Regions from separate parts of the Desulfosarcina sp. BuS5 genome, predicted to be linked through region 4. Evidence: riboswitches for the same ligand, from Rfam matches in the RefSeq annotation. Region 4 holds a riboswitch; each other region holds the start of a gene.
What was found. Region 4 has a riboswitch for cobalamin ahead of thiC (phosphomethylpyrimidine synthase ThiC). Riboswitches for the same ligand answer to the same signal wherever they lie in the genome.

Region 1 (5,369 bases), 430 kb from region 4:
GAATCTGAAAAAAGGTCTCCAAATCCTTTTTGGCAGCCAGGGTTGGAACAAATCTCAAACTGCATCAAGGAACCCCTTTATTATATAATTTTGCCCCCATATTGGTGGGCATAATTATAAAATCAACCTCGCCCGAGATGGCTTTGGCCGCGATCAGGTCCGGGGATCTGACAGATTCATATTCAGCAACAACATTTTTTCCCAACGTTGGGTGTTCCACAAACATTTTGATCATGCTTATGGTGCTGTGTCCGTCAACTGCGGCAATTTTCAGGTGTAATGGAGCCTGCAAGGAAGAAGCCATGGCAAATTTAGATATCCCGGCAGGATTTAAGAAAAACAAAAATAAAAAAATCACCTTAAAGACAAGGCATGCCTTGGCTCTAGTGTTTGTTAAATAACAATCTCTTTTTTTCATTATGTTCTATTTTTTTTACCTCAATTGTGTCATTTTTCAGGAGACTCAGGGAATTGGTACCCTTCCATGGGTATAATTTCTATTACGCCCTCAGGAGTTTCCATCAGGACTTTTTCTACCATGGTATTAAGTATGCTCCAGTTTTTTTCTTTTTCCCGGGGTGAAGCATTGCCTTGTAATATTTTTTTTGAAATTTTTTTTATTTTTTTTATTTTTTTTTCAGGAATGAGTTTAAATTTATTATAAACTCCTTTTACTGCTTTTCCTGTATCTTTGCGTTGAAACACCATTACATATTGACCGTATTTTTTTGGTTTTAAAGAAGGATCAATCACCAGGTCGCAAGCATTGATTTCACCACGGCCGTAAAGCGGACGTACTCCTGTGATGTATGAGGTAACCTCCATAAGCTCAGTGGCAGCAGCCGTTGCGGAAACACGGATTTGCCCACGTTGAGGGATGCTGTTCGGATAAAGAGCATCCATGGCCTTTTTTGTAAGCATATATCCGGCAGCCATGCTGGGACAGATACGACCACTGTAAAGAGCCACATCTGTCAATTTAATGGTAAGCATGTTTGCCCCTTCGGGCATTGAACCTGCCATCACGGCCATGGGATCAATGATCAGAATTTCAGGCGCCTGACTGTAAAATTCAGGCCATGGATTGGCAGCCATGGAATAAACAGTTGTTGATATTGCTGATAACGCAATTGCAATTATTGTTAATAGACATTTTTTTAACATAATAAATCCTTTTAAAATTCAATCTTGAGGCCGGCCAGGATATTCAGGCCGGGGCAAGGACTATGGTTATCTTTCACTTTCAGATGCTCATGATATTGTTTATTAAAAAGATTTTCAACATTTAAGGTAAGGGTAATATTTTCAAAATAACCGGCAGGGAGTTTCATTCCGCTTCTTATATTGAAAACGGAATAGCCTGCTGTATCATCCTCCCAGGGAGCCGTGTGATCCTGCTTGTCAAAAATCTGTGCTTCCAGTTCCAGCCAGTATTTTTTCTTGCCATTCTCCAAATGAAACCTTACACCTGCCAAACCATTTAAAGGCGGAATATCTATTAAATAGTCATCGTTCTCAGTATCTTCACCTGTAACGTAGGCCAGGTTGCCGAAAAGCGTCATCCATTCGAGAAGATCATATTCGGAGGAAGCTTCAAAACCATAGAGTTCCGCATCGGCTATATTGATATAGATTTCTTTTTTCTTGCCCATCCAGAAGTCATTGGGAAATATTTTTGCACTTATAAGGTCTTTGACCTGATTGTAATAAATATTAAACATGCCTCTGAATCTCTGATAATTCAGTTTAACGCCAAGGTCAAAATTATATGATTGTTCCGGATCAAGCTCCGGGTTTCCATAATAAGCCGTTGTTGCTCCCCAGCGGATGGCATACAGCTCCATAATCGTAGGCGCCCTGAATCCTGAGTTGGCATTGGCCGTAAGATGAATATTGGGGGTCAATGCGTATAACAGCCCAAGATTATAAGTAAATGCATCGAATTTTTCATCCGACACCTCAATATTATCCAATGTTTCTACAGGCCCTCCCGGGGTATATTTTACAACTTTAAACGGCAAGTCCTTGCTGGACGTTTCAATATGATCATATCTAACTGCAAGGGTCAGGGTGGTTTTATCACCAATGAAAATTTCATCCTGGGCAAAAATGCCATACAAATCAGTTTCTGCATCGGGTATCGGTTCAAAATCCAGATTTAGTGCTTGCGCATCATTTGCAATTTTAAAGCTCTTTAAGGTTTCGTCTGAGTTTGATGTTTCATGTGAATAAGTAAAACCTGTAAGCAGCCTTTGGTTTCCCTTTATATTAATAAAGTTATGCATGTTGACACCGCTTGAGTGTGTATTAACATGGCTTGTTTTCAAAGAATACATCGGCTTGGCATCTGAAAAGGCCTTTCCCTCAACTCTTCTTTCCTGCTCTGTATGGAAAGCATCAAAATGGATGGAATCAAAAAAACCTATATTTTTTCCATCATAGGCTAATTTATAGGTCTGGTTATCATATTCGGTATAACGGAAATAAGGAGAATCCGGTTTAAACGTAACTCCCATATCATCAATCTCATTATCCCTTATGGTCAAGGTTACAAAATGATCCGGATTAAAATAATAATGGGATTTCAAATCAAAAGACTGGTTTTTAAATTGTGAATTATTTACATCATCTCTATTGCCATCCTCATAATTATCATTGTCCCGGCCCGCAGCGCTCAGCATAAAATCAAATCCGTATCCGCCTCCGCTCAAGCGGTATCTGCCGTACCAGCCTTCGTTAACTGAAGAATAGAGGCCTTCCGCTGAATTGCTGAAAGTCCATTCATCCTTAAGCGCAAAAGAGGGCTTTTTGGTAATGATATTTATCACGCCCCCTAAAGCATCGGTGCCATACAAGACCGAAGCAGGGCCTTTTATTACTTCTATTCTTTCAATTTCTCCCATATCAATAATAGGAGCCATCGGATCTGATTGCCTCCAGATATTATTGCTTTCCCGAACTCCATCAATCAAAACAAGTGTCCGGCTCAGACCTAATCCCCTGACGGTGGGAATGGTTGTCCATATCCCCGATGTTGACATGGAAACACCTGGCAGTCTTTGTAAAACCTGTCCCGGAGTTGTTGGTGTGTTTTTCTCAATTTCCCCTGATGTAACCACCTCCATAGGCGCTGCCACATCAAATACTTTTTTTTCATCTTTGGTGGCGCTTACCACCATTTCGTCCATGACATAAGCCTGCTCACCCGCAAAGACGTCAGCAATTATCATGGTACTGATGACTCCGCTGAAATATAAAATTTTCAACCAATTACCACACATACTTGCCTCCTTAATAATTGTGAAAAATTAAACCTGTACCCTGAAACAAAAAATCCCGAAGTCCGGTTAATAAACCAGGCTTCGGGATTCCCATCTTTACCCGATAGCTTATGTTCGGTTCTTACTATTCCCCTTAAAAACCAAACCTATATTCTGTATATCATGAGCAGGTCTTCTGACTTCCGGATCATCCTACTTCCTGCGCCTTCCCGGAATTTATCCAGTGGCCGATTGCAGGTTTCGTTCCCGGTTACAGAGGTGGGTCCGTCCCCGATTCACACGAGGTTCCCTATTAATTCAACACGAAACTCAAGATAAAAAAACGCCCAAATATTATAGGCTATATATTTTACAATATTTTTATAACAAATATCTGTAATTTTGTAAAATAATTTAATAGGATGCGGCTAAGCGGCATAAAGCAGCTTTTTACGAGTGCATCAAAATTAAATTAAGTCCTTAACTTAAGTCAAGTTTATCAGCCAGGCGCGATTTAAGGAATCTCCCATAGGGCTCGATAAAAAATAACTTGGCATTTTTGCATCTTTGCATCCCAACTTCACCCGCCGGCGCCTAAAATCAGCTCAAAATCGACCCTGTCCTGAAAACTTTTTTTCCTGGTTTTGACCGTATCAATTTCGCATGAAAATATTCCAGTACCCTTGAATAATTTTTTTTTCCATAGCAGGTGCCCCTCTGGCGGCATATAAAACGCTGCCCCGTTATTGGCGCAAACAGCCACGGCAATATTTTCGGTGGTTTTAATTCTTGCTGAAAGTCTCTTTTTAAAATCAAGCTGATCCAGGGGCAAGAGAACCAGATCACACCCGGTCTTGGCCAGCGCAAGGGCAAGCTCCGGATGTTTAAAATATTCAAAAGGGACTATTGCAATTTTGGCTGTTCCGGATTTAATAACAGGAAAAGGAATTTCGGTATTCTGCCCGGAATCTCCAATAGTATATTTCAGGATTTCATCATAGGTAACCAGGATATAATCTACCAAACCCTTGCTGCGTTTTACTGCAACTGCAAAGCCGGTTTGATATTTTTCAGCCAGTCTTTTCACTTTGCTCAAATTAAAATCACCGGCGTTCATTTCCGGCAGCAGATAAAAAATCGGGCCTTTATTTCTATATTTTACCATATTCTTTTCAATCGATGCCGCGTCAAATTTTCCATCTTCAGGCACAACAAGTTCAAGATTCAAGGTTCCGGGCTGCGGAAGTTCATAATAATCCGTCAGATCACTGACAAGCCGGCGGTCAAGATAGATTGACCGGTAAAACAATAGGTTCCGCTTTGCCAGAATAGTTTGCCGTTTAATTCCTGCAAGTTTTCCGTTTTTATCAAGAGGAATTTCAGCCATAAATAAACGGGAATCTTCATGCCTCCCTTCAAAAAGAAGATCACCTGCCGGATCAAAAAGATATGAGGCCGATTTACGGCAATCCATTACAAGATCTTGCCCGGTGCGGTTGCATGCAGCCAGGAAAAATCCGTTTTCCATAGCTCTGGCACGCCATAAATCTCCGGGATCAAGATCACCCGGCGGCCAGTTAGCAGGTACCAGCAGCAGGTCAACACCTTTTAAAGCCATGGAACGGGGCAACAGGCCATAATAAGTATCAGAGCAAATCAGCAGCCCTACCCTGCCCCAGCGTGTATCAAAAAAACCCTTCTGGTCCGCGCGGCCAGGACATGACCAGCGTGATTCAGCATTTATCTTTCTATAGGTGCATATCCGGCGGCCGGCCGGATCAATAACAATGGCGCTGTTGTAATAAATCCATGTTGCGTCATCACGTTCTGCCAGGCCGATTATAATATAGGCGCTATGCGCCTTTGCTATCTCAGATAAAGAGGTCAGCAGGCAATCGTCTTTTGATATTGCATATTCGGCAATATCATCCCTGGATGAAAAAGAATATCCGGAAACCGCCAGTTCAGGATTTAAAATCAGATCAGCGCCCCGGTTGGCTGCTTTCCGATTCAACTCAATAATATTTTGGCGGTTTGCCTCCAAATTCTTGTGCCGGACATTCAAATGGATAAAGGCAATTTTCAACTTATTTTCAGTCCGTTGTTTTT
Region 2 (5,369 bases), 390 kb from region 4:
ATCGCTTTTTCTATCATATTTATCCCTTTCCGGATATCCTTTACAAAACTGAATTTTCTGTTATCTTTAATGTTATCATAATGAAACTACACTTTCAATATACCCGGATTTGATTTTTTTTGGGAATCAATATAGATTTCTACATTATCCATAGCGCATTGAAATTATATTCATAAGATTAAAGAAACAATGTTTTTGAATTTATAAATTCCTGATTAACAGGAGGTCAAAATAATGGGAGCAAATATAGGTGATAACTTATTTTCAATTTTCAATTCTATGACCGAATATATGATTGACGCAGGTCAACGGTCGGTTTTGTACTGGGATATAATGCGCCGGCGTGGGAACCAGTATTTGGAGCACATGGCGAAAAATATTCCGGATGTGCTGAAATTTGACTATGAACTGCTTATTAACGGACGATCACTACCTGAACCGGTTAACTACGGTTTGCTTAAAATACTTCCTCCCAAGGGCGTCGCTATCGACAATCGTAAGCGTCCGTTTGTGGTGATTGATCCGCGCGCCGGCCACGGTCCCGGTATTGCCGGCTTTAAGGCGGATAGCGAAATAGGTGTGGCTTTATCGGAAGGGTATCCCTGTTATTTTATAGGGTTTACACCGATGCCTGAACCGAATCAGACCATTGAAGCGGTTATACGCGGCGAGGCCCATTTTTTAGCGCATGTGAACGAACTGCACCCTAAAGCGGATGGCAAACCGGTTGTTATAGGCAACTGTCAGGCGGGCTGGGCGGTTATGCTGCTGGCGGCGACGCGGCCGGAGCTTTGCGGCCCGATAATTGTGGCCGGGGCTCCGCTTTCTTATTGGGAAGGCGTGCACGGTCAAAATCCCATGCGGTACACCGGCGGCATGATGGGCGGAAGCTGGATGGCTGCATTATTAAGTGATCTGGGACATGGCAATTTCGACGGCGCCTGGCTAGTGCAAAATTTTGAGGGGCTGAATCCGGCCAACACGCTCTGGAAAAAACAATATAATCTTTATTCCCGGATCGACACCGAAGCAAAGCGCTACCTGGAATTTGAGTGCTGGTGGGGCGACCACGTCTTTTTGAGCGCTGCGGAGATCCAGTATATAGTTGACAATCTTTTTCTGGGCAACAAACTCAGCGGTTCTGAGATCGTCACTTCCGATAACATAAGCGTCGATCTGCGCAAAATTAGTTCGCCAATCGTTTGTTTTTGCTCTAAAGGCGACGATATAACCCCGCCCCAACAAGCTCTCGGATGGATTTTAGACCTGTATCAGAGTGTTGATGATATTTACGCCTCCAATCAGACCATCGTCTACTGCGTGCATGAACATACCGGCCATCTGGGCATCTTCGTATCCAGCAACGTAGCTCGCAAGGAATATTTTGAGTTTGCCTCCAATATTGATCTCATCGACTGTTTGCCACCCGGTCTGTACGAGGCGGTGATCGAAAAAATAAACTATGACACCGTCAATCCGGATCTGGTGACAGGCAACTACATCTCACGCTTTGAAAAACGAACGTTGGACGATATTCACTCTTTGGGTTGCAACACTTTGGAAGATAATCGTTGTTTCGCCACAGTTAAGCGGCTCTCGGATGTCAATTATGGTCTGTACCGAATAATGGTACAGCCGATGGTGCGTGCAATGACCACTGAAGAAAATGCCAAACTGATGCGTCGTCTGCATCCGCTGCGTCTGGGATATGAACTACTATCAGATCATAATCCTATGATGAAACCGCTGGAATGGGCTGCAAAGTGGGTGAGTGAGCATCGTCAGCCGGTTAAACCGGATAACCACTTTCTTCAGTGGCAGACGCTATATTCCGATCTTTTGGCGACAAGTCTCAACATTTTTCGGGACTGGCGTGATATGATGACTGAACAGATGTTTTTTGGCATCTACAGCCAAGACTGGCTGCAAGCCCTCATGGGGTTGCGCGCATCGGACGCTCCGCCCCGCAAACATCCAGGACACGATCCGGTTCATCTGGCGTTTATTGAGCAGCGCAAAAAAGAGATTTTGGCCGGTATGGACAAGGGAGGTCCGCGAGAGGCTTTGATTCGCGGATTTATTTATGTGCGTATACCGGAGGGCGCATGCGACGAACGCGGTTTTGAAATGATCCGCCGCATCCGCGCCGAGCATCATGATAACCATCTGTCCGAATTCAAAAAAACCTGCCGTGAACAGTTTTTTATGATCCTGCTGGATGCACGTCGTGCTGTTGAAGCCATCCCGCAACTGCTTGTGGGAAGAGAAGAAGCGGGGCAGAAATTTTTTGAAATTATCCGTAAAGTCGCCACTGCCCCCGGCCCTTTGGGTAAAGAGGCGGATATGCGCCTGGCGGAGATAAAAGCATTATTTATTCCTGTAAGGCCTGAACAAGATGAAAAATAGCTATAGATGTTCACATAAGTAATTTCAAGAACAAGGCAAGGGGTATATATATCTCATCCGGCAGGAAATTGCAGCCATGAATTGGGGTGGTATAAATTGTTTTCTTGACATTTTATTTTAATTTCGGTATATAATTTTTTATAATTCAGGTGCTTTTTTAAAGATTAAAAGGGAACTCCGTTAAAGTCGGAGACGAGCCCGTCGCTGTAATCGGGGACGAACACCGTATTAATGCCACTGTCGCAATTTGATGGGAAGGCGCGGTTAGTAGGATGATCCGTAAGTCAGAAGACCTGCCTGGTAATATACGCCAAACTTCGTGGACAGAAGTGCCTGGCAGGATCTATAAGGATAAAAAAGGGAATCCCCGGATCGATATTATATCGGTTCGGGTTTTTTTTTGCATTATTAACATTGTTTATTTCACAAAACATTTTTCAAATCGCAGTATTTTTTTATGCCGCAAGTTCTTTTCCGGCAATAATGCAGCAAAAAAAATCTGCTCTATTTCTTTTAGGGGTTGGACTTGCAGCGAATTTATCAGCCTGCCTTGGCAAGTATTACCATGCCTGGCCCATGCTTCCCCTAAATACCGGCATGTATCTGCTTCCGCTCTGTCTGGGTGTGATATTGTTTTTGACAAAGCTCAAGAATGAGCAGTGGTCAGCCATGCTGCCTGTTCTGATCTGTCTGATGTCACTTGCGGCGCTCTTTTTCCCCAAGGACTACTACCTTCCTTTTATCATGTCCAAGACCATTTTTTCGTATATTTTTTTTGTCAGCGGAGTTATCGGCCGGAGTTTTTTTTTTATCGCTGCCCTGAAAGCATTGCAGGCGCTGATCTCTGCCAACAAGCAGGCAAAGGAGAATGGCCCGGGACGCGATGCCGGAACGGTAGAGTTTGTAGTTTGGGGCTTTGTATTCTGGACAATTTCCATGTTTGCGGGCGGAATCTGGTCATATCTGGGATGGGGCAGCCCCGTGGTTTGGGAAGATCCCGCAATTACTACTACTATGGCCACCTGGTTTTATTATACCTGCTTTCTGCATCTCTACCTGCGCCGGGTCTGGAATCTGAACAAGAGGCTTATCTTTGCTGCTGCCGGCGGAATTTTAGTTTTTATTCTTAATTGTTACCCTGAAATGGGGATATTCAGGATGCCCGATTTAAAATGGCTAAGATGGTTAATTTTTTAAAAGCAGTATGGAAGCTGGCTGGTGGCATTAATCTGACAATCGCCTTGCTTATACTCCTCGTTGTTGATTTGTCGGCCGGTTTTATCTGTCTGGAATCTAATATCAGCATCTTTATTCCGCTCAACGATGTAGGGCTGATAGCATGGCTCGATACTTACGGAATAAATTATTTGCAATATACAGCCTGGTTTTTTTTGCTTCTATTTTTGCTGTTTTTACTGGCAGTCAATACTTTTGTGTGTACTACCGATAAAGTTATAACCCTTTTTGGAAACAGATCCTGTTATCGAAGCCAAATCAAGTTTATATTGAATTTTGCGCCCCACATTATTCATTATTCTTTTGTCGTTATCCTGGCAGGTTATCTTGTGAGCTATATCTTTGCCGTTAATCTGCCCGCCAATATCCTGTTGCCCGAAAAAAGCATACCTATTCCCGGTACGGGATATAAAATAAAACTGAATAAATTAAATATAGAATATTATAAAGGGCAGCGGCTCGATTTTTTTCAGGATCGCGCAATCAATCCTGAAGCTGAAATATTACTGACGGATAAAAATGGAATTACCATTAAAAAAACTGTTTCTGTTAACAGGCCGGCACGGTTTAAAGGTTACAGTATCCATTTAGATGATTTTGCCCCTAAATCACGTACAGGTATGCAAAAACAGGAATATGTAAACCTTATTATTCATAGCGATCCAGGCATCCATCTTTACTTTTGCGGGATGATTATGTTTGCGGTTGGTATGCTGATGTATCTTTACCGTTTATATAGACCTTAAGTCTATATAAAACTTGAATGGAAAATAATAATGAAAATACTACTAATTTATAAAAATATTGCGGCAGCCTTTTTGGCCTTGGTGACGATTATCCTTTTTTCAGGATGCAGCCCTTCGTTTCAATCTTTTGGTGAATTTTCAGTAAAAGAAACAGGTGAAGGTATCCATGAAATAAGAGACGGAGACGGGAGCATATTTGTGCTGGTCAGAAGAGGTAAAAAAGCTCCTGCGGGTTATAATAAAAACCGGATTATCCAGGTGCCGGTAAGACGGGTAATAGCTTATTCCACCTATAATATTGCCATGCTGAAGGTCCTGGGTGTTCTGGATGATACACTTGTCGGGGTTACCAGGGAATATAAGGACTGGGTAATGCCTGAAGTCAGAGAAGGGTTCGAAGCCGGTAGAATCACTTATGTGGGGGAAGCCGGCGCGGTTGATTATGAAAAAATCAAGGAAATATCACCGGAGCTTGTCCTGACCTGGGACAGAGCTGCAATTCCGATGCTTAATGAACTGGAAATTCCAGCTATTATAACCACATCCGGCACTGCCATGAATCTTGAGACCCGTTTAGGCTTTACAAGGTTTTTGGCCTATCTGTTTGGCCGGGAAAAAGAAGCGGATGCATTCATTGCACGGGTTAATAAAACAGTGGATCAGATAAGTCAAATAACGGCTTCGGTCAGCCGGCGCCCCAAAGTTATCTGGGGCGATATTTATGAAAAAAGGGTTTTGATTGAACCTGGAAATTCATGGGTGGCGGAAATTATTCGGCATGCCGGCGGTGAATATATTTTTGATGATGTTTCAGGGGCGGCCTGAATTGAGATTACACTGGAAAAGTTTATTTCCAGCGGAATGGATGCGGATTGCCTTATCACCTACCGTTCTCCGGAAGCAGGCGCAACCTCCAAGGCTGCCATTGCACGGATAAATCCCCTTGTCGGCAAGATCAGGCCTTTAAACTCCGGGAAAGTA
Region 3 (5,369 bases), 1.0 Mb from region 4:
CCGTTTCATCAAGGAACGTCATAAATGACAAAAAATCACTTCACCAATATATCTTTTAAAGAAAAAACAAAGATCTTTTCAGAAGAATACCTGAAATGTTGTCTGTATATTTCTAATTTTGACATATCTCAATTTATATTTACGGAAAAACTCTTGCTCAAACTTGTCAGCTCATCTCAGATCCTTGAGGATTTCCTTGATTTTCACGGTGCCAGAAACAGTAAAAAGTGGTATTTTTACAGGGAGCTTACAGCTGCTGTAAGGCATTTAAGCCGTGGAAGCCTATATCAGAAACACATCTCAAAACGTTTAGATTTTTATATACTCGATAATGTAGAAGAGTTCAGAAAAGAAGGTTATACTACGCTAGATTTTTTAACTCAGACCTTAATCGATCTTGCACCTGTAATAATCGACGAGGCTCGCAGGCTTAACATACCAATCCCTGAAAACAGCTTTGAGCCCTCAGATTTTCCCAGCATTGTCACAAACGAGATTCTGGATTACGATATTGATGATGCAGACAGAGATCAACAGAAAAAAAATATTGTAAAAATAGCGAGTGACTTTCTTCAAATCATACGGGAATTTGAGCCATGGGAATCTTATGGGCCGCGAACGTTAGAGGAGATCAAAGAAATTGTTCCGGAAAAGGTTAATGAGGTGCTTGTAGGCCGCTTTGAGATGACGATTCACAATTTACAGTCCTCATTTGACACATATGTAATACACGGTGGTCTCAGGTTCGGAAACGAAAAATTTAAAAAATTACGCGGAATTTTTTCCGTTGTGTTTCACCTTCTCCAAACAACCAGCCGGCTCTTACATTTCTATGAACGGCATCTGTACGATGCCGGGTATAAAAATATTTATAAACATGTTCAGGGCCTCCTTTCCGACATTATCGATCCTGACGCATTAATAGACCGCACCATAAACTATGGTCTTTTTTATACCTGTTATTTCCTTTCCGCCGGTAAAAAGATAGCCAAGGAAATACTTAATGAAAATATAGAAAAATCTTCCATAACTGTCGGAGTGCCGGTGGAACTCGGCTTTCACAGCAGACCAAGCATGATGGTTGCTAAAATTGTGCAGCATTACGGCGGTAATGTAGAAATGTGTGTGGGAAATGATAGATTTGACGCCGGCAGCGTGCTTGATATACAGTGGGCTGGGGGTAAAATACAAAAAGAAAATATTGAGGAAGTCACCTTTCAAGGAGATGTGCGCTCTCTACATGATATTAAAATTCTTGCCCGTGTCAATTACGGGGAAGACTCCATGGGAAAGGGGATACCTCTTCCGAATGAATTAAAGCATCTGAGATAGCTATAAATTTTTAGATAATTAATTGCACAAGGCCAGAGGGAGGAAGGCGTATTGTAATACTCCGACGACCGATAACGCAGTGAAATTATTTATGTGGAAATTTATATTATGGTTTCAGCAATAATAGTCGCAGCAGGCCGGGGCATCAGGATGCAGAGTACCCGGCGCAAACAATACATTGAAATTGCCGGCATACCCATATTATCTCACACTCTGCGAGCGATTGATGCATGCGATTCGGTAAATGAAATCATCCTGATAGTCCCTGGGGAAGATATTGATTACTGTTATAACAATATAATCAGCAGCACAAATCTTTCAAAAAAAATCAGACTGGTTGCCGGAGGAGCTGAAAGGAGCGACTCTGTATATAACGGCATACTTGCTGTAAAGGATTTTAATAGTTTAGTGCTTATTCATGACGGAGTCCGCCCCTTTATCCGTCCTGAAGAGATTGATGCCTGTATATCCGCAGCAGAAGATTCCGGGGCAGCCATTCTGGCCGTGCCTGTTAATGATACCTTAAAGAGTGTTGATGATTCCGGAATTATAGATAAAACTCTGCCAAGGGAGAGAGTCTGGCTTGCACAAACTCCGCAGGTTTTTAAATATTCCATCATAAAAGATGCTCTATATAATGCAATTAAATCGAATTATTCAGGAACAGATGATGCCTTCTTTGTGGAACATATGGGAAAAAAAGTTAAAATTCTTAAGGGCAGCAGGTTAAATATAAAAATAACGACTAGGGAGGATCTTCAATTGGCTCAAGCAATAATTACCTTGACAGAAACATGAATCAAACATAAAGTTAATTAAAGGTGCTTTTATAAAGCTTAAAAGGGAATCTCGTATAGATTTTCAGATAATTAATTACACAAGGATAGAGGGAGAAAGGCGTATTGCAATACTCCGACGACCGATAACGTAGTGAAATTATTTATGTGGAAATTTATAGAAGCGAGAGTGGTCCCGCCGCTGTAATCGGGGACGAAATCTGCATATGCCACTGTCTGATTAGAATCGGATGGGAAGGCGCAGTGATTAGAATGATCCGAAAGCCAGAAAACCTGCCTTTAATGATAGATAGTTTATTCTGCGGTGAAACAGAATAAATGATAAGCAAAGGGCCGATAAACTGGGTAAAGCCCTTCAAGCCGTATAATGGTTTGAAGGGCTTTTTTTATTTCAAGGTGCAATACCGCCCGTCCCGGCCCTTTAACGCGGGACCTCCGAAAAATTTATGAAAGGGGGTGAATCTTGATGAAAACAGGAATAATAGTATATATCGCCGGCAGTGATTTGCCGGATAATGCTGTCGATCATAAAACAGCCGTCAGCAATCTTAACATTGAAGCTGACAGGCTTGAATTTGTATCAGCCACATCCGGCCACTTTGATATAAGCGATGCCTGGTGGTCCCTAACGGTTAAAGGTATGCAAAGAATTATATGCAAACTGGCCGAGTTCACCAGTTTAGGAGACCTTAAGCTGACCGGGCGCGAGCTCAGATTGTGCGGGTAACTTTTCCGGCATTACCCATAGGGTTTCGTCTACATAATTTCACTGCGTATCGGTAAAAACCTTCGGTCGACGTACCACCAGTACGCCTTCTCCAGGTTTTTACCTCTATCCTTGTGAAATTAATTATTAATCGATAAAAAATATTTTCTTTCTTTGGGAGGAATAAAATAAAAAATGAACAGTAAAAGAATTATCCAAGCCGCAGTTCTTATCGTAATCCTTGCCTTTGTCTGTATCTCGGCGCATGCACACGGCGACAACCGTCCCATGAAAAAAGGAATTCTGCTGGTAGCCTTTGGATCAAGCATACCTGAAGCGCAGGTATCTTTTAAAAACATCGACAACAAGGTCAAAGCCGCCTATCCTGGGATACCTGTGCGCTGGGCATTTACATCTTCCATTATACGCCATAAACTTGCAAAACAGGGTAAAAATCTCGATTCCATTGCAATAGCCCTTTCAAAAATGATGGAAGAAAATTTTACGCATGTGGCTGTACAGTCACTCCATACTATCCCGGGTGAAGAATATAATGACCTGATTGCGACAATCTCGGCCTTCAAACATATTCCCGGCGGATTTGATAGAATTATTGTTGGGCAACCCCTTATATCAAAACAGGAGGATATGGAAAAAGTTGCAGATGCCATTATTCAGAATATCCCCAAGGAGAGAAAAAAGAAAGATGGAGTGGTTTTGATGGGACACGGCACTCCGCACCCGGCCAATGCATTTTACGCGGCCATGGCCTATAATCTTCAACAGAGTGACTCGAATATAATTGTAGGGACAGTGGAAGGGAGCCCGACAATTGACGACGTAAAAAAGATGCTGCTTGCAAAAAAGATAAAAAAAGCATATTTAATACCATTTATGTCAGTCGCTGGCGATCATGCCAGAAACGATATGGCAGGTGATGAAGATGATTCATGGAAATCTATTCTAACTAAAGCCGGGATCAAATGTGTGCCTGTTCTTAAAGGTTCGGCTGAATTCGATAATATTGTCGATATCTGGGTTGACCATCTGGAGTTGCCTTTGGAACATTTTAACCATTAAGACAAAATATAACCCCTAACAAATAGAACCGGAATACTGAGCTATTGCCGGTTCTTTCTATTTTAATTGAGCGTTCATTCACAAATGACTTTAAACAAATTAAGAAAAACAGTCACAAGTTCAACCGGCGTCCATTTATTTTTACTTGGAATTTTTCTGTTTACAGCCATTATTGTATCATCCGGATCAGGTTATATTAATATAAACTTTGCAGATGTTTTCAAAATTATTGCTTCCAAAATTACCGGAAACAGGGATTTGCTTGAAGAAATGAACAAAATTTTCCCGGTAATAGTTCTTGATGTGCGTCTGCCGAGAATCTTAACTGCTTCCATTGTCGGCGCCGGCTTATCCATATCAGGGGCAGTATTTCAAGGGATACTCTTAAATCCCCTGGCAGACCCTTACACCCTGGGAGTATCCGCAGGAGCGGCTTTTGGCGCTTCGATTGCTATCCTGTTTAACATCAATCTTTTTACGATAGGCCTCTCCTCCTGTTCAGTGCCTGTTTTTGCCTTTGCCGGGGCCATTGCGACCCTTTTTTTTGTTATTTTTCTGGCCTCTTCAAACAGCTCGGCAACAAGGCCGGGGCTCTCTTCAAACAACCTGATCCTTTCCGGAATTATTGTTGCGGCAATATTGTCTGCCGGAATCAGTTTTTTGAAATATCTGGCTGATGAGCAGGTCTCTATTATAATCTTCTGGCTGATGGGGAGCTTTGCGTCGAGCGGATGGCTGGATATACAACTGACCCTGCTGTTTGTATGCGCAGGTTTTTTAGTATCCTTTTTTTTTGCCAGAGATCTCAACCTGATGGCCCTGGGTGACAGGACAGCTTCCTCGCTGGGCGTGGACACAAAAAAGGTAACCCTTGTGCTTCTTGTAACGGCCTCTCTTGTCGCGGCAGTTTGCGTTTCTGTTTCCGGCATTATCGGCTTTGTGGGCCTGTTGATTCCCCACATGACAAGAGCTGTGACCGGGCCCGACAACAGGAGACTTATTCCTGTTTCCATGATGGCCGGAGCTATTTTGCTTTTATGTGCGGATACCCTTACAAGGGCTGTCTTACCATCAGAGATTCCCATAGGGGTTCTCACGGCTATGATAGGAGGTCCTTTTTTCTGCTACATATTTAAAAAACGACAAATCTCCGGAACCGGAATATGAAATGGGTTTTAATATAAAAAAAGTATCGTTTTCATACGGAGATAACAAGGCAATTGATAATGTTTCACTCTATCTTGAATCTGGCCGGTTTTACGGAATAATAGGTCCTAACGGTTGCGGCAAATCGACTTTTCTGGATCTTTTGTCCAGGCAGAGCAGGCCGACGGCAGGCTCTGTTTTTTTTATGGGAAAAGACCTGGCAGAATACTCAAAAAAAGCATTATCCAGATTAATAGCCCTGGTTCCGCAAAATTTTTATATTAATTTTTCATTTACTGCTCGGGAAA
Region 4 (5,369 bases):
TCACGAGTATATTGTCTACCCATCCTTTTCAGCACTGCATTGCTCGCATGCTGAATCGGTATATCATAATAAGAACAAATATTGTCATGTCGTGATATGGTGTTTATCAAAGTCTCATTAATGCTCTCCGGGTGAGAATACAAAACCCTGATCCATATATCATCAGATATTTTTGATAATTCTTCGAGCAGTTTTGCCAGGTTATCACAGGATGTCAAATCCCTGCCATAGTCGGTTGTTTCCTGGGCCACCAGCAGTATTTCTTTTACTCCGGCAGATATTAAGCTATCCGCTTCCGCGAGGATATCTGTTATTGAGCGGCTTTTTTGTTTACCACGCAATTTTGGTATTATGCAATAAGTACACTTTTTATCGCAACCCTCTGCTATTTTAATATAGGCCATGTGGGAAGTGCTAAGATACCTTGAATCATCCCAATTCTGCAGCGGGAGTAAATCAGGCCGCGGCAAATGACAGGAACCCGGGGCAAGAGATCCGGCAATCGCTTCCAATATTTTATCAAAAGCGCCGGTTCCCAGGAAAATATCGACTTCAGGCAGAGCCTCCGTAATTTTTTCTCTAAATCGTTCCGGCAGGCATCCGGCTGCAATAAGCTTTTTACATTTCCCTGTTTGCTTAAATTCTGCAAGCTCAAGAATGGTATCTATAGATTCATTAATAGCAGATTCAATAAAGCTGCAAGTATTTATTATTATTGTGTCAGCTTCTCCAGGATGCTCAGTTAATACAAAACCGGATTTCAAGAGTTTTCCGAGCATAAGCTCGGTGTCAACCAGGTTTTTTGCGCAGCCTAAATTGGTGATATGCAGCTTCAATGAGCACCCTTTATTCCGACTTCTTCAAAGGTTTTGATTTCAGCCAGCACACGGGTTGCAGCGTCTAAAATCTCCATGGCTACCGCAGCGCCCGTACCTTCTCCAAGTCTGAACTTTAAATCGAGCAAAGGCGACAACCCGAGCCGGTCAAACATAAATTTGTGACCAGCTTCCACTGAATTGTGGCTTGCAAAGAGATATTCTTTTGTAAGCGGCGCAAGCTCGCATGCAATAAGAGCCCCGGCTGTGGAAATCAGACCGTCACAAATAACAGGGATCTTCCGGCCGGCGGCTCCGATAACGAGTCCGGCCAAAGCGCCTATTTCAAATCCGCCTAATTTTGAAAGCACATCAACAGGGTCATCAGGATTCGGCTTATGCAGCTCAATCCCTCTTTCTATTACCTCGATCTTATGCTGCAGCGTCTTGTCATCTATGCCTGTGCCCCGGCCTGTAAGTTTTTCAGGCTGAATACCTGAAAAAGCGGCTATAATCGCAGTTGACGGGGTTGTATTGCCGATACCCATGTCCCCGGTTCCGATTATATCGACGGGGCCCTGTTTTAGTAATTCATCAACTATTTCTATACCCGCTTCAATAGATCGTACTGCCTCATCTCTTGTCATTGCAGGTTCCACAGCCAGGTTCCCGGTTGCTTTACGGATTTTTTTATGAAAAATCGGCAGATCCTGCTCAAAATCATGGTTCACCCCAAGATCAGCCACAACTACCCGGGCTCCGGCATGGTGTGCCAGCACACTGATGGAAGCTCCGCCATTTACAAAATTATAAACCATCCGAGCTGTAACTTCCTGTGGGAAGAGGCTTACTCCTTCTGCGACAACACCGTGATCACCGGCGCAGGTAACGATAACCTTTTCGGTCAATCTAACGTCTAATACGCCTTTTATGCCAGCCAGTCTGGCGGAAAGCGGCTCCAGAACACCGAGGCTTCCCGCCGGGCGGGCCTGCTGAGCAAGACGATCCAGGGCTTTTTTGTATATAATTGAATCCGTAGATTCAATCCTGTTAATTGTCTTCTCAAGTATTTTCATTTTTATCTTTGTGTTGAAACCTTGTCGCCTGCAATATCAGTCATAAAGACTTCCATTCCTTTTTTCATGGCACAAAAATCACCGCACATAGTGCATGTCTCTTCTTTGGAAGGCTCCCTGCTTTGACGTACAGATCGCGCCACATCAGGAAACATCAAAACCTTTTCAAGGTCTCCCCAGCGCATATCGCGTCTGGCTTTTGCGGCTTTTTTTTCATTTTCACGCCGATCAGGATATTTAGATATATCTCCGATTCTCACTGCGATACGAGTCACCCTGACACCTTCGCGCACGTCATCCTCATTGGGCAGGGCAAGGTGCTCAGCCGGGGTGATGTAACAAATAAGATCGGCTCCGAATCTGGCGGAACTGGCGGCGCCGATCGCAGCTACAATATGGTCATAACCTGCGCCGGTATCTGCAGGGAGCGGGCCTAGAACATAGTAGGGAGCATTACCGCTCATCCTCTTCTCAAGCATTATATTACCCTCAATCTCATCAAGGGGCACATGGCCCGGGCCTTCGACCATCATCTGGCATCCCATTTTTCTCCCTTCTTCGGCAAGCTCACAGTTTATTATCATCTCAGCCATTTGAGCGCGGTCATGGCTGTCGTGTATGGCTCCGGCCCGTATGCCGTTGCCGAGTGAAAGAACGGCATCATATTTTTTCATTATTGCGCAGACCCTGTCAAACTGTTCATAAAGAGGGTTCTCCCTGCCTGTTCTGTCCATCCAGGCAACCATGAATGTACCCCCTTTTGATACCAGACCACCATATCTATATCCCTGTTTGCGCAGTCTTTCAATCGTATATTGGTTAATACCGCAATGGATCGCCATAAAGCTTAAACCATCCGCCAACTGTTTTTCAATAAGATCAAATAGATATTCAGGGTCGAGTTTGCCTGGATCTTTGTATTTCCGGGCCGCTTCACAGAATGCCTGGTACAGGGGAACGTTCCCTACAGGGAGGCTGGTATTTGCAAGAACCGCCCTGCGGATTGCATCAAGATCACCGCCGGCGGAGAGTTCCATAAGGGTATCGGCTCCTTCTTCCCGGGCTGCTTTGGCCTTGCGAATTTCAGCATCAATATTACATATATCCGATGAAGTGCCTATGGATGCATTAACTTTGGTTCTAAGCCCTAGGCCTATACCGACAACATTCTGATTTATACGGCCGGGATTATTCGGGATAACGATTTCACCGGAAGCCACCCTCTTTAGTATAATTTCAGGTGAAAAGTTTTCATCTTTCGCGACCTTTTTCATCTGGGCTGTAATAATTCCTTGTTGTGCGAATTCAATCTGGGTAGTCATAATTATACTCCTTTTTATAAAATATGACCCGCCGGAAATTAAAAAAGGGCTCCGGCAGAACATAACTGTTCTACAGAACCCTTTGCCATCGAATTCTACAAAAAAATTCCCTGGTTCGTCTTCTGACTTACTGATAACAATCGACAGCGCCTTCCCAGGTTATTTTTCATAACCCAGTGACAGCAAGAAAATTTGCAAGCAATCGATATTTCAGATTACAGCGGCGGGACCGCCACGGAATTGCACCGTGTTCCGTTAACCAAGTAAAAAATTTAATTTATCTTATGATAAATAAGAGGTCAAGATTTTTCATGTAAGCCGCCCGGTTTAATTCTGTTTTCTGTTACTGATAGATTTTTTATTTCTGAATATAGAAGATGTAAAGTTTTCTTACTATCATCCAACCCACTTAGAATACTGGATTTTGTGTCTTCAAATACCTCCTTCAAATCAGTGAATAAGCTGTAATAATAGTTGATTCCTTCATTTAGATTCTTTGCAAAAGTTAACAGGTATTTTCCTTGTTTCTTTGTCATGGAAACTTTTGTTTTTTCTATTTTATTTTTTAGAAAATCAATGTAAATTTTTAGTTCTTTTATAAACATATTCGGACGATCGGTTCTTGTGATCATATTCGCTCTGCCGTAAATATGATCGGTGATTTCTTTTAAGCTCATTATTTTTGAGAAATACGCCATATTTGGACCCGGACAAATAGAGACTCCATCACCTTCAGCCTTCGTATCTATTTGATTCACCAACAATGCAGACGTACCTAACCCCACACAAAGACATGATTTATCAACTATTTTTTTAAATTTATTTTGGTATTCATCAGAAGATAGTCCTTCATTATCAAGTTTTTTTATTTTTAAATGTTGGTATTGACGTGAAGCCGTACAAATTTTGTTTTCAGTAAACTCTTTATTGGAAACAAGATATTTTTTAGGGCATGGACTACCAGGTTTTCCTTTTGCAATAAAAGATAATTTTGCAAGATCTTTACTGTTCCCTTTAAGATTATTGAAAGGAACGCCCAAAGGAGAGATATTGCTTAAATACAAATCATCTTCTTTAGCTTCTCTCAATTTATTCATAGTCGGCTTATCAACGTTAGTTACCTCCGGGACTAAAAGAAAAGGGGAGCCCCATCCAATGGAATCAAGTTGATAATGTTCGATTAAAAATTGATGTTCTTCAGCCGTACCAACACCACCTTGAGCAGTAATTTTTAACGGTAATTTTTTTTCAGGTATTGAACGGTTTTTGTTGGAAAGCGCCTGAACCAAGATTTCGTAAATTAATTTCATCAGTTCTTTTCGATTATCCCTGAATTCAGCTAATATAGGTCCCAAGAGATACCCATCTGTTGCAAAAGCATGTCCACCGCAATTAAGTCCTGATTCAACTCTGTATTCTGAAACCCACAGTCCTTTTTTAGCCAGAAATTTACCCTGGATCAAAGCCGATCTGTAATCACTGACCTTTAAAACAATTTTCTTTTTTAGTTCCCCATTTTTATCAGGATGGAAATCTTCAAATTGCTCTAAATAGCTATATAATCTAGGATTCATTCCTGCCGAAAGTATTATGGAAGATTTTAAATCGCTATTCGCATACCCCCTGAGCGCAGCATGAGCGTCATTGTATTTTATGGGTAATTTTTCATCATTAATATAGTTCCCCTTATCAATCTTGGTCATAATATTTACATCAATACTGCCCATTGACAAGTTGTCTTTTATCCAGTTTCCAACTTCATTTAAATCAAAATATTCTGCCGTTAACCTATTGAATTTTTGATTTATGCTTGAACTGTCAGGTAACATATTGAGGTATTCTTTTATCTTGTTACCTTTCTCAATAGTGACTTTTTTTAATTTCTCAAATTTTTTTTTTGCCAGGTTGTTCATTAAATTAAGATAGGACGTAATCCTTTTTGCTCTGAAATCCTCGGTTTTTTCTGTAATCTCATTATAAGGAATTTCAAATTTATCGCAGTACATCTTTCTTAACTTTTCAAGTAGAATGTCATCAACTAAAGAAATTACAGAATCAATTCCGTATTGAGAAACCTTTAATGGAGTATCAACAGTAAATCCGATTCCCATTACAGGAATATGGAATGAATGTGTTTTTGTCATATTTCCATTATT

Region 1: linked by a shared signal. The riboswitch ahead of BuS5_RS08505 (TonB-dependent receptor plug domain-containing protein) and the one ahead of thiC (phosphomethylpyrimidine synthase ThiC) in region 4 are both predicted to bind cobalamin.
Region 2: linked by a shared signal. The riboswitch ahead of ccsA (cytochrome c biogenesis protein CcsA) and the one ahead of thiC (phosphomethylpyrimidine synthase ThiC) in region 4 are both predicted to bind cobalamin.
Region 3: linked by a shared signal. The riboswitch ahead of BuS5_RS01355 (hypothetical protein) and the one ahead of thiC (phosphomethylpyrimidine synthase ThiC) in region 4 are both predicted to bind cobalamin.

What each region holds. Positions count from the first base shown of each region.
Region 1 covers NZ_CP087952.1:1,709,289-1,714,657, reverse strand. Annotated here, with positions in the region: gene BuS5_RS08515 (hypothetical protein) at 65-304, opposite strand; gene BuS5_RS08510 (FmdE family protein) at 448-1,164, opposite strand; gene BuS5_RS08505 (TonB-dependent receptor plug domain-containing protein) at 1,176-3,230, opposite strand; cobalamin riboswitch at 3,430-3,609, opposite strand; gene BuS5_RS08500 (carbon-nitrogen hydrolase family protein) at 3,841-5,369, opposite strand, start outside.
Region 2 covers NZ_CP087952.1:1,678,454-1,683,822, forward strand. Annotated here, with positions in the region: gene BuS5_RS08365 (cyclic 2,3-diphosphoglycerate synthase) at 1-17, opposite strand, end outside; gene BuS5_RS08370 (DUF3141 domain-containing protein) at 235-2,406, shown strand; cobalamin riboswitch at 2,538-2,721, shown strand; gene ccsA (cytochrome c biogenesis protein CcsA) at 2,890-3,603, shown strand; gene BuS5_RS08380 (cytochrome c biogenesis protein ResB) at 3,579-4,388, shown strand; gene BuS5_RS08385 (ABC transporter substrate-binding protein) at 4,419-5,213, shown strand; gene BuS5_RS08390 (hypothetical protein) at 5,250-5,369, shown strand, end outside.
Region 3 covers NZ_CP087952.1:277,377-282,745, reverse strand. Annotated here, with positions in the region: RNA gene rnpB (RNase P RNA component class A) at 1-2, shown strand, start outside; gene BuS5_RS01365 (HPr family phosphocarrier protein) at 25-1,332, shown strand; gene ispD (2-C-methyl-D-erythritol 4-phosphate cytidylyltransferase) at 1,441-2,130, shown strand; cobalamin riboswitch at 2,135-2,424, shown strand; gene BuS5_RS01355 (hypothetical protein) at 2,596-2,856, shown strand; gene BuS5_RS01350 (sirohydrochlorin cobaltochelatase) at 3,031-3,915, shown strand; gene BuS5_RS01345 (FecCD family ABC transporter permease) at 4,000-5,082, shown strand; gene BuS5_RS01340 (ABC transporter ATP-binding protein) at 5,084-5,369, shown strand, end outside.
Region 4 covers NZ_CP087952.1:1,284,176-1,289,544, forward strand. Annotated here, with positions in the region: gene rimO (30S ribosomal protein S12 methylthiotransferase RimO) at 1-836, opposite strand, end outside; gene cobT (nicotinate-nucleotide--dimethylbenzimidazole phosphoribosyltransferase) at 833-1,891, opposite strand; gene thiC (phosphomethylpyrimidine synthase ThiC) at 1,894-3,213, opposite strand; cobalamin riboswitch at 3,309-3,492, opposite strand; gene BuS5_RS06455 (hypothetical protein) at 3,513-5,369, opposite strand, start outside.